DNA from 3 places in the Nonomuraea recticatena genome. Region 2 is predicted to be linked to each of the others. Evidence: riboswitches for the same ligand, from Rfam matches in the RefSeq annotation. Region 2 holds a riboswitch; each other region holds the start of a gene.
The links. A riboswitch is a leader RNA that binds a small molecule or an ion and turns the genes downstream of it on or off. The one in region 2 is predicted to bind cobalamin.

Region 1 (3,264 bases), on a different contig from region 2:
GGCGTCGCAGAGGATGGGCGCGCCGTCCCGCAGCGCCCGCCTGGCGTCGGCGACGACCTTCTCCGAGTAACCGAGGTCGGCCACCAGGTCGGTCATGCCGCAGGCGTGGATCATGCGAACGGCCACCTGCGCGACGTCCTGCGGCAGACCGCTCAGATCGGACTCCGCACGGATGGTGGCGAACGAGCGCCGGTAGATCTCGGCGCCGTCACGGATGTAGTCGCTCACATGTCCCCTCTGGTCTCTGTCTTCTCTGTCTTCCTGCCGTGCCCGACCCGGTAGCCGGTCGGGGTGGCGACCACGTCGGCGACCTCCCCCTTCGGGCGCCCGCACCGCCGCTCACACCCGGCCCAGTGAACGAGGACATCGTCGGGGACGGCCGGCGTGGACGGCTCTCGTGTGCCCATGGCCCACCGCCTGGCATCACCTTGGACGTCGGCGAGCGACTTGGCGCACCCGGGACTCCCTGTGCAGGCGCTGAGCCCCGCCCAGGCAGTGCCGGACCCGGTGACCAGCCCCACCGTGGTGAGCTCGTCGGCGACCCGCTCGACGTCCTCGGGACGGAGGTCGGGAAGGACGGCCGTCCGCCAGGGCGTGACCCGCACCTCGTCGGCCACGTCGGCCAGCGCCCTGGCCTGGTCCGCGGAGAGCCGTCCGAGCGGGACCACCACCTCCAAAGCGACCCGCCCGTCCCGCTGCGGGACCACCCGCGCGTCCGGCGCCCGTAAGCTCGCGATCTCCCGGGAGGGACCGCCCGGTGACCCGCCCTCGTCCCTCGACGCGGCCGGCCCGCCGTGGAGCAGGCGGGAAGCGAGCAGGGCGGGGCCGTCGGGGAGGTCACCGACGCGCCAGGCCGTGCCGCCGGACAGCTCGAGGAAGGCCGAGGCGGCCGCGAGCATCGACGGGACCACCTCGTCCACGAGCACCGGGATCCCGGCCGTCGCCCCGCCGAGGTGGAGGAGGCCGCCGGAGGGCGAGGTGGCCAGAAAGGTCACGTCGGCGCCGATGGAGAGCAGGTCGCCCGTGCCGTCGTCGAGGGCGAAGAGGAACCGGCCCGACAGCCCGGTCAGCTCAGGGCTCGCGCACAGCCCCCGGTCCAGGGCCGTGACCAGCGGACGCACGTCCACCAGAGACGCCTCCACCCGCCCGGCCAGCGGCGAGGCGAGGATGTTGCGCACGCGCTCGTGCGTCTCCGACGGCAGCAGCCCCACTGCGGCGATCCGAGCGGCGAACGCCCCCGCCTCCGTCGCCGATGGAGCGTCGGCGGGGGGAAGGCCTCTGAGCTGGAGGTTGGCGCGGGAGGTCAGTTCGATGACGCCCGAGCCCAGCTCGGCGGAGCAGGCGGCCACCTCTCGCAGCTGGGTCGCGGACAGCGCGCCGCCCGGGATGCGGATGCGGGCGAGGGCGCCGTCCGCGGCGGTGTGGACCTGTAGCGCCCCTGGACAGGCGTCAGGGCGCACATGTCCGTAAAAGTCGGCTATGTCCACGGGGAGGATGGTAACCCGTCCAAAACCCTCTAGGCTGATCGCAGACGAGGGCGAACGGAGGAAGCCGGTGCGATGCCGGCGCGGTCCCGCCACTGTAACCGGGGAGCGAACCCCACCGAAGGCCACTGTCCGGCGACGGACGGGAAGGCCGGGGTGAGCGTCGATCCGGAAGCCAGGAGACTCCCGCTCTCGTGACACCCGCGACCGGGGCGAGGACCCCGAGGGAGGAGTTCCGCCGTGTCCGAGGCGACCCCCGAAACCCCGTCACAGGCGACCCCCGACGCCCAGACCCTGGTGCTGTTGCTCTCCACCTCCGACACCGACCTGCTGAGCGCCAGGGCGAGTGGCGCCGCGTACCGGCTGGGGAACCCCGCACGGCTGACACCCGAGGAGCTGCCCGCGCTCGTCGAGGGCGTCGACCTGGTGGTGGTGCGGCTGCTCGGCGGGCGCAGGGCGTGGGAGGAGGGCCTCGACCGGCTGCTCGCCGGCCCCAGGCCGGTGGTGGTGCTGGGCGGGGAGCAGGCGCCTGACGCCGAGCTGATGGAGCTGTCCACGGTCAGCGGCGGCACGTGTGCCGAGGCGCACGCCTATCTCGCCCACGGCGGCCCCGGCAACCTGGCCGAGCTGCACGCCTTCCTGTCGGACACGGTGCTGCTGACCGGGCACGGGTTCGCCGCCCCCGAACCGACGCCGACGTGGGGCCTGCTCGACGAAGAGCCCCGATCCGCCGCCGGCCTCCGCGAGGGGGGCGGTGCGGAGCGGCCCGTGGTGGGGGTGCTCTACTACCGGGCGCATCATCTGGCAGGGAACACCGCATTCGTCCGCGCTCTCTGCGAGGCGATCGAGGAGGCGGGCGGGCGCGCGCTGCCCGTCTTCTGTTCCTCGCTGCGTACGGCGGAGCCCGAGCTGCTGTTCGTGCTGGGACAGGCCGACGCGCTGGTGGTGACCGTGCTGGCGGCGGGGGGCAGCAGGCCGGCGACCGCAGGAGCCGGTGGCGACGACGCGGCGTGGGACGTCGGCGCGCTGGCCGAGTTGGACATCCCCATCCTGCAGGGCCTGTGCCTGACCACGAGCAGGCAGGCGTGGGAGGAGAACGACGACGGCTTGTCCCCGCTGGACGCCGCCTCGCAGGTGGCCATCCCCGAGTTCGACGGCCGGATCATCACGGTGCCGTTCTCGTTCAAGGAGGTGGATGAGGACGGCCTGACCGTCTACGTGGCCGATGCCGAGCGCGCGGCCCGCGTGGCAGGCACCGCCGTACGGCATGCGAGGCTCAGGCACGTCCCGAACGCCGACAAGAAGCTCGTGGTGATGCTGTCGGCCTACCCGACCAAGCACTCGAGGATCGGCAACGCGGTCGGCCTCGACACCCCCGCGAGCACCGTGAAGCTGCTGGCCAGGCTGGCGGAGGCGGGCTACGACCTGGGCGAGGGCCTGCCCGGCGTGGCAGGGCAGGACGGCGACGCGCTGATCCACGCCCTCATCGCTGCGGGCGGGCAGGACCAGGACTGGCTGACGGAGGAGCAACTGGCCGCCAACCCCGTGCGCATCCCCTCCGCCACCTACCTCGAGTGGTACGGCACGCTCCCCGAGGAGCTGCGCGAGGCGATGGAGCGGCACTGGGGCCCGCCGCCCGGCGAGCTGTTCACGCACGAGGGCGACATCGTCCTGGCCGCGCTCAGGGCGGGCAACGTCGTGGTTATGGTGCAGCCGCCCCGGGGGTTCGGCGAGAACCCGATCGCGATCTACCACGACCCCGACCTGCCGCCGAGCCACC
Region 2 (3,264 bases):
CAGTCCATCGACTCCCCCGCCAGGTGGGCGGCGAGGTTGATGGAGCCGAGGTTGCACACGGCGGTCTCGCCGTCGCTGGTGACCTCGAGGATCTCGGTGCAGAGGTTGGACAGGTGGATGACGTTCTCGGGGCGGGCGGTCTGGTTGGAGGCGCGGTTGGCGGCGTCCTTGAAGGTCATCCAGCCGTTGCCGGTCTGGGCGAGCGTGCGCATCATGCGGCCGTAGAGGGTGCGCGCGGGGATCTGGCGGGTGTGCAGGCCCTCGGCCTCCGCGGCCCGGTAGGCGGTGTCGAACGCCTCGCCGTACAGGTCGGTGAGGTGCGGCACGCGCTTCGGGTCGAACAGCGACCACATGGCGTCGGCCTCGACGCGGCGCATGAACTCGTCGGGGACCCAGTTGGCCAGGTTGAGGTTGTGGGCGCGCCTGGCCTCCTCGCCCGTGTTGTCGCGCAGCTCCAGGAACTCCTCGATGTCGGCGTGCCAGGTCTCCAGGTAGACGCACGCGGCGCCCTTGCGGCGGCCGCCCTGGTTGACGGCGGCGACGCTGGAGTCGAGGGTGCGCAGCCACGGCACGATGCCGTTGGAGTGGCCGTTCGTGCCCTTGATCAGGGAGCCGCGGGAGCGGACCCTGGTCCAGGAGATGCCGATGCCCCCCGCGTACTTGGAGAGCCTGGCCACCTGGCCGTACCTCTCGTAGATGCCCTCAAGCTCGTCGCGCGGCGAGTCGAGAAGGAAGCAGGACGACAGCTGCGGACGGCGTGAGCCCGAGTTGAACAGGGTGGGCGAGCTCGGCAGGTACGACAGCGTGGACATCAGCGCGTACAGCTCGGCGGCCTCGGCGACGGAGGCGGACAGGCCGCACGCCACGCGAAGCATGAAGTGCTGGGGCCGTTCGAGCACCCGCCTGGTCTCGGGGTGGCGCAGCAGGTAGCGGTCGTAGACGGTGCGCAGGCCGAAGTACTCGAACCGGTCGTCGGCGCTCTCGTCGACCAGCGCGTCCAGCTCGGATGAGTGAGCGCTCACGAAGGCGGCCAGGCCGTCCTGCAGCAGGCCCGCCGCGTGGGTGGCGGCGACCGACTCGGAGAAGGTGCGCACGCCGTGGGTGGCGGCCTCGTCGGCGATCTCCTCGGCCAGGAGTCTGGCGGCGACCTTCGAGTTCTCAGGGTCGGCGATCACCCTGGCGGCGGCCTCCTCGATGGCCAGCCTGCGGTCGACCTCAACGATCTGTGTCACGCTCTCTCCTCGCGAGCTCATCCTCGTGAGGGCAGGCGAGAGCACGCGGGCATGCCGCGTCACCCCCGGGCCCTCCCTCGAGGCCCTGGACAGGTCATACCGCTGGCAGGTCTTCGGACTCGCGGGCGCTGATCACATGCCTACTGGCCGTCGCTTCCATGACGGCGGTCGTTCCCGCTCACCGCTGCGGGGCAGTCCTGGTCTCGCACCAGGTTCCCTTTTGCTCCGCCCCTTTGCGAGGGGGCGAACCAGCGACGTCCAGGATCCTACATCTAGTGGCCGCCGACGCAACCACGCCCACAGGTTGTGTCGAGCAGGCCGAGCTCGCCCAGCACCGTGCGTGTCCTCGCGGTCTCGGATCCGAGCCACACGCCGAAGTCGTCGCCGAGGAGGGGGATCGGCCTCCACCCCTTCACGCGGCACGCCTTCAGCCACCGCTCGGACCTGACGACCTCGTCGAGCAGGTCGACCGCCCTGACCTTCTCTCGCTCGCCCATGTCGTTGGGCCCGAGCACCGCGCTCCAGTCGGAGAAGTCCACGCGGGCCCCCGACTCCAGCAGGGTGGGCGCGTCGATCCCGTCGATCCGCTCGGCCGACGAGACTGCCAGCACGCGCAGCCTGCCCTCGCCGATCCGCTCGCGCCACTGGCCCAGCGGGCCCGCCGCCACCCCCGCCTTCCCCGCCAGCAGCGCGTCGGCCGCGTCGGCGCAGGTGGGGTAGCCGGCGTAGTCGAGCACTCTCGCGTCGGCGCCGAGCCCTCGCGCGACCAGCCCGAACAGCAGGTGGTCCGACTCGCCCTGTTTCCTGCCCGCCAGGGCCGTCTCTCCCGGCGAGGCCACCAGGTGCGCGGCGAAGGCGTCGAAGTCGCGAAAGCGGGACTTCCTGGGGACCACCAGCACCTCGACGTCCCCGATGAGCCTGGCCAGCGGGGTGCCCCGCTCGCCGACCCTGTTCATCTCGGCGGCGGCCAGGGCGGGCAGCCCCGTGACGGTGAGCCGGGTGCCGTCCTGCGCCAGGTCGGCGGGGTCGAGCAGGCCGGCGAGCGTCTCGGCGACGGGCTCCCACGCGGCGCCCCCGGCCACGAAGAAGAACCTGGGCGTGGGACGGCCCGGCTCGGTGCCGCATCCGCTCAGGCACGCCAGCGCGCCCAGTGCCCCCGCCACGAAGTCCCGACGGCGCATGCGCGCCCTCCCCCGCTTCCGGTCCCGATCGCCCCATACAGTACGTTATCGGTACATCACAGCGAGTCACTCGGCGGGGTGGCCGTTCGGGTCACTCCTCCCGTGCGGGCGGGGCGGGCAGGTCCGCGGGCAGGGCCAGCAGCCGCAGGTACAGGGGCCTGGCGCCCGGCGGGGCGTCGGCGGCCCCGTGGCTGTACTTCTTCATCAGCGCCACGTACTCCTCGAAGAACGCCTCCAGCTCCTCCAGCCGCATCCTGCCGAGGCCTCTCGAGACCTTCACCCAGGCCGGATCGGCCTCGTAGGCGGCGGGCAGCAGGTCGAGCAGGATCCCCTTGTCCTCCTCGTAGCCGATCCTGTGGAACTCGGCCAGCACGGGACGGTCCTCGGGCGCGAGCTCGGCAGGCAGCGGCAGCCGGATGTCGCCGGTCTCCACGCGCCGCCACCACCGCTCACGTCCTGCCGAGCGCTCGACGATCTCCTCGATGAACCCGTACTTCTCCAACTGGCGCAGGTGGTAGCTGGTGGTGCCGGTCTTGGCGTCCAGCAGCGAACCGAGCGTGGTGGAGGTCGCCGGCCCGTGCAGCCCCAGGTGGCGCAGCATCGCCCGGCGCATCGGATGGGCAAGCGCCTTCAGTCTGCCCGGATCATCCAGCACCCACGGCTTGTCATCCTTCATGAGGAGCAGCCTAATACTCCAGAAGGATATCTGCAGAGAAACCTTTGCCGAGAGATCTCTGCAGACTACTGTCGGCGGTATGAACCGATTCTTGGTGACGATCGCGGCGGCGTTGATCGCGCTGGCCGCGCCCACGACAGCCGCGCAGGCGGCGCCCGTCCCCGACGGGCTGGTC
Region 3 (3,264 bases), on a different contig from region 2:
GCCCGACGACGGCGCTGAAGGGATAGGTCACGAGGCGGCCTTTCGGTTGACGTATCCGATCCGCCACCCCTCGCGGGCGGCGGACAACTGGGTGAGGGAGAGCGGTGCGAGGTCGAAGGGGGCAGGATCGGCCCCGAGCGCGTGGCCGAGCGCGGCCCTGATGGCGCCCACGTCACAGACGACGACCGCCCTCCCCCGGCCGCCGCTCGCGCTTCGGCCGGCGCCGCTGTCGCCTTCCTGCTCGTACCGCTCGTCCAGCCAGCGCGCGACCCTCTCCGCCGCCGCCGAACGCGACTCGCCGCCGTGCGGCGCGGCGTCCCGGTCGGCCAGCCAGCGGGCGAAGGACTCGGGCTCCCGCACCGCGACCTCCTCGTACGGCAGGCCGGACCACCTGCCGTGGTCCTGCTCGGCCAGCGCCGCCACGACCACGGGCTCGAAGCCCATCGCCACCGCCGTCTCCCACGCCGCCCGTGCGGGCGACACGAACGCCGGCCCCGTCCCGAAGGAGCCGAGTGAGGCCGTGAGGCGCGCCGCCGCCTCCAGGCTCGACGGGTCGGCGCCCTCACTCCCCGAGGGGAAGCGCGCGCCGCGCATCCCTGGCGTGGAGGCGTGCCGGACGAACAGCACGCCGGTCAGCCGACCCGTGCCTTCGCGCGCTCGCCCGCCAGCGCGAACAGCGCGCCGAAGGCCGCCCAGAAGACCAGCTGGGTGCCGAGGGAGGCGACCCTGAAGTCCCAGAGCAACGAGGCGGGAAAGCCCGAGGGCACCTCGTCCACGGTGGGCAGCAGCACCCACGCGGCCACCACGGGGACCAGGAAGCACACGCCGCCGACCAGGCCGCGCGCCCACACCTCCTGGACGGTGACCCTGCGGGCGGCCGCGACGCCGATCGCGACGGAGGCGAGCCCGACGGCGACCATCACCACGTAGAGCAGGGTCCTGGCGGTGATGGTCTCCGGGTCGCCCACCGCGGGCGGGTTGGCCGGATATTTCAGGAAGGGGATGAGGACGATGGCGCCGAAGGCGGTCGCGGCGGCGGCGATCGCCAGCAGGGGCTCGGAGCGGGGTCCCACGCGACCGCGCAGCCCGGCGAAGGCGAGGGCGAACACGCCGCCCACCGCCACGCCGTACAGGCCGGTCGCGAGGAAGAGCCCGGCGCGCTGCACCGGCCTGCCGACCACGGCTCCCTCGCCGTGGTCATGCTCCGCCGGCGCCCCCGCCTCGTGCGAGTGCGGGGCCGACGCGCCGTCGCCGGGGGCGGCCGCCGCTGCGGCCTCCTCCAGCGCGATGGCGCTGTCGATGTGCGGCTCACCGGCGAGGAAGGCGAAGCCTCCGGCGACGAGTCCCGCGAGCAGCCCGACGAGCAGTCCCCTGACCAGCAGGGTTCTGATCACGGCCGGGCCTCAGTGGCACGGCACGCCGAGCAGGTGACGCCCGTCGTGCATCAGCTCGTGCAGGAACGTACCGGTCTGCGAGATCGCGCCGTTGTCCATCAGGACGAGGTAGGCGAGCAGCATCAGAACGGGCACGGCCAGCAGCCAGCGCGCAAGACGGTGGAGCGGAATCGGGTTCGCAGACGTGGACAGACCACTCATGTAGAGCCTCCTCAGGGATGACGCGTCCCGCTAGGTGAGGTCGCAGCGGTCAGGTGACCTGGCTCCCGAGGTTGTGGCCCCGGATACAGTGGCGCGTCCGCACCGGCATCTCACCGGATTTCCCCTGATTCGCCGCGAAATCTCCCGGAACGTATCTCTTCCTCCGGATCTCGTCAACATCGACGGCGCTTATGACAACGTTGCCATTGATCTTCCGAAGACCTAGGGTGACGGCGACAGAGCCCCGCTCCCAAGGGAGAGTCAGTGCCCGCACGTCTGTTGTCAGCCGAGTCGACCGACCTGTTCGTGGGGACGGAGGCACAGCCCCATCAGGTGTTGCGCGTCACCGCCGAGCAGGGCGAGCGCGAGGCCGAGGTGGTGGTGCGCGGCGAAGGGGTGGCCGTGGCGGGCCGCGCGGTGGTGCCGGGCGGGAACGCGACCGTCGTCGTCGAAGTCCCGCTGGCGGTGAGCGCCCTCCTGGGCTCGACGGTGCCGTGCGCCGTCTCCGCGGGTGACAACACTCTCACCGTGGACGTCACGGTCGAGGAGCCCGGCTGGACGATGCACATGGTGTCGCACTTCCACTACGACCCCGTGTGGTGGAACACACAGGCGGCCTACACCAGCCCGTGGGAGTTGCTCTCCGGCGACGCCACCACCAGGCCGCTGTGGGAGGGCAACGCTTTCGCGCTGGTCGAGGCGCACCTGGCGCTGGCCGAGCGTGACCCCGACTACAAGTTCGTGCTCGCCGAGATCGACTACCTCAAGCCGTTCTTCGACCTCCACCCCGAGCGCAGGACACAGCTGCGCCGCCTCATGGCCGAGGGCAGGGTCGAGCTGATGGGCGGCACCTACAACGAGCCCAACACCAACCTGACCGGCGCCGAGACCACGATCCGCAACATCGTCTACGGCATCGGCTACCAGCGCGACATCCTCGGCGGCGTGCCGCGCACCGCCTGGCAGCTCGACTCATTCGGCCACGACCCGCAGTTCCCCGGCTACCTCGCGGCGGCCGGACTGACCGGCAGCGCGTGGGCGCGCGGCCCCTTCCACCAGTGGGGCCCGATCAACAAGAACTTCGGGCAGGCGCACGCCGACGCCACGCTCATGCAGTTCCCCAGCGAGTTCGAGTGGATCTCCCCCTCTGGGCTCGGCGTCGTGACGCACTACATGCCCGCCCACTACTCGGCGGGCTGGTGGATGGACTCCTCCGCGACGCTGGAGGAGGCGTGCCGGGCGGTCCACGAGCTGTTCAGGGCGCTGAAGCCGGTCGCGGCGACCAGGAACGTCCTGCTGCCCGTCGGCACCGACTACACCCCGCCGAACAAGTGGGTCACCGAGATCCACCGGTCATGGGCCGAGCGCTACGTCTGGCCGCGGTTCGTGTGCGCGGTGCCGCACGACTTCTTCGCCGCGGTCCACGCCGAGGCCAGCGCCTTCAGCCCCCAGACGCGCGACATGAACCCGGTCTACACCGGCAAGGACGTCTCCTACATCGACACCAAGCAGGCCCAGCGCGCCGCCGAGGTGGCGGCGCTCGACGCCGAGCGGCTGGCCGCCTTCGCGTCGCTGCTCGGCCTTGGCCGCTACCCGCACGTGGCGATGGACAAGGTGTGGCGCCAGCTGGCCTACGGCGCGCACCACGACGCGATCACCGGCTCGGAGT

Region 1: linked by a shared signal. The riboswitch ahead of cobN (cobaltochelatase subunit CobN) and the one ahead of ABFX50_RS04115 (ribonucleoside-diphosphate reductase subunit alpha) in region 2 are both predicted to bind cobalamin.
Region 3: linked by a shared signal. The riboswitch ahead of ABFX50_RS02105 (CbtB domain-containing protein) and the one ahead of ABFX50_RS04115 (ribonucleoside-diphosphate reductase subunit alpha) in region 2 are both predicted to bind cobalamin.

What each region holds. Positions count from the first base shown of each region.
Region 1 covers NZ_BAAATE010000001.1:446,778-450,041, forward strand. Annotated here, with positions in the region: gene ABFX50_RS02065 (precorrin-8X methylmutase) at 1-228, opposite strand, end outside; gene ABFX50_RS02070 (precorrin-3B synthase) at 225-1,487, opposite strand; cobalamin riboswitch at 1,545-1,670, shown strand; gene cobN (cobaltochelatase subunit CobN) at 1,779-3,264, shown strand, end outside.
Region 2 covers NZ_BAAATE010000002.1:172,463-175,726, reverse strand. Annotated here, with positions in the region: gene ABFX50_RS04115 (ribonucleoside-diphosphate reductase subunit alpha) at 1-1,232, opposite strand, end outside; cobalamin riboswitch at 1,320-1,500, opposite strand; gene ABFX50_RS04110 (tripartite tricarboxylate transporter substrate-binding protein) at 1,505-2,413, opposite strand; gene ABFX50_RS04105 (ArsR/SmtB family transcription factor) at 2,505-3,089, opposite strand; gene ABFX50_RS04100 (alpha/beta hydrolase family protein) at 3,169-3,264, shown strand, end outside.
Region 3 covers NZ_BAAATE010000001.1:456,276-459,539, forward strand. Annotated here, with positions in the region: gene ABFX50_RS02090 (VWA domain-containing protein) at 1-31, opposite strand, end outside; gene ABFX50_RS02095 (histidine phosphatase family protein) at 28-627, opposite strand; gene ABFX50_RS02100 (CbtA family protein) at 633-1,394, opposite strand; gene ABFX50_RS02105 (CbtB domain-containing protein) at 1,404-1,595, opposite strand; cobalamin riboswitch at 1,627-1,755, opposite strand; gene ABFX50_RS02110 (glycoside hydrolase family 38 N-terminal domain-containing protein) at 1,860-3,264, shown strand, end outside.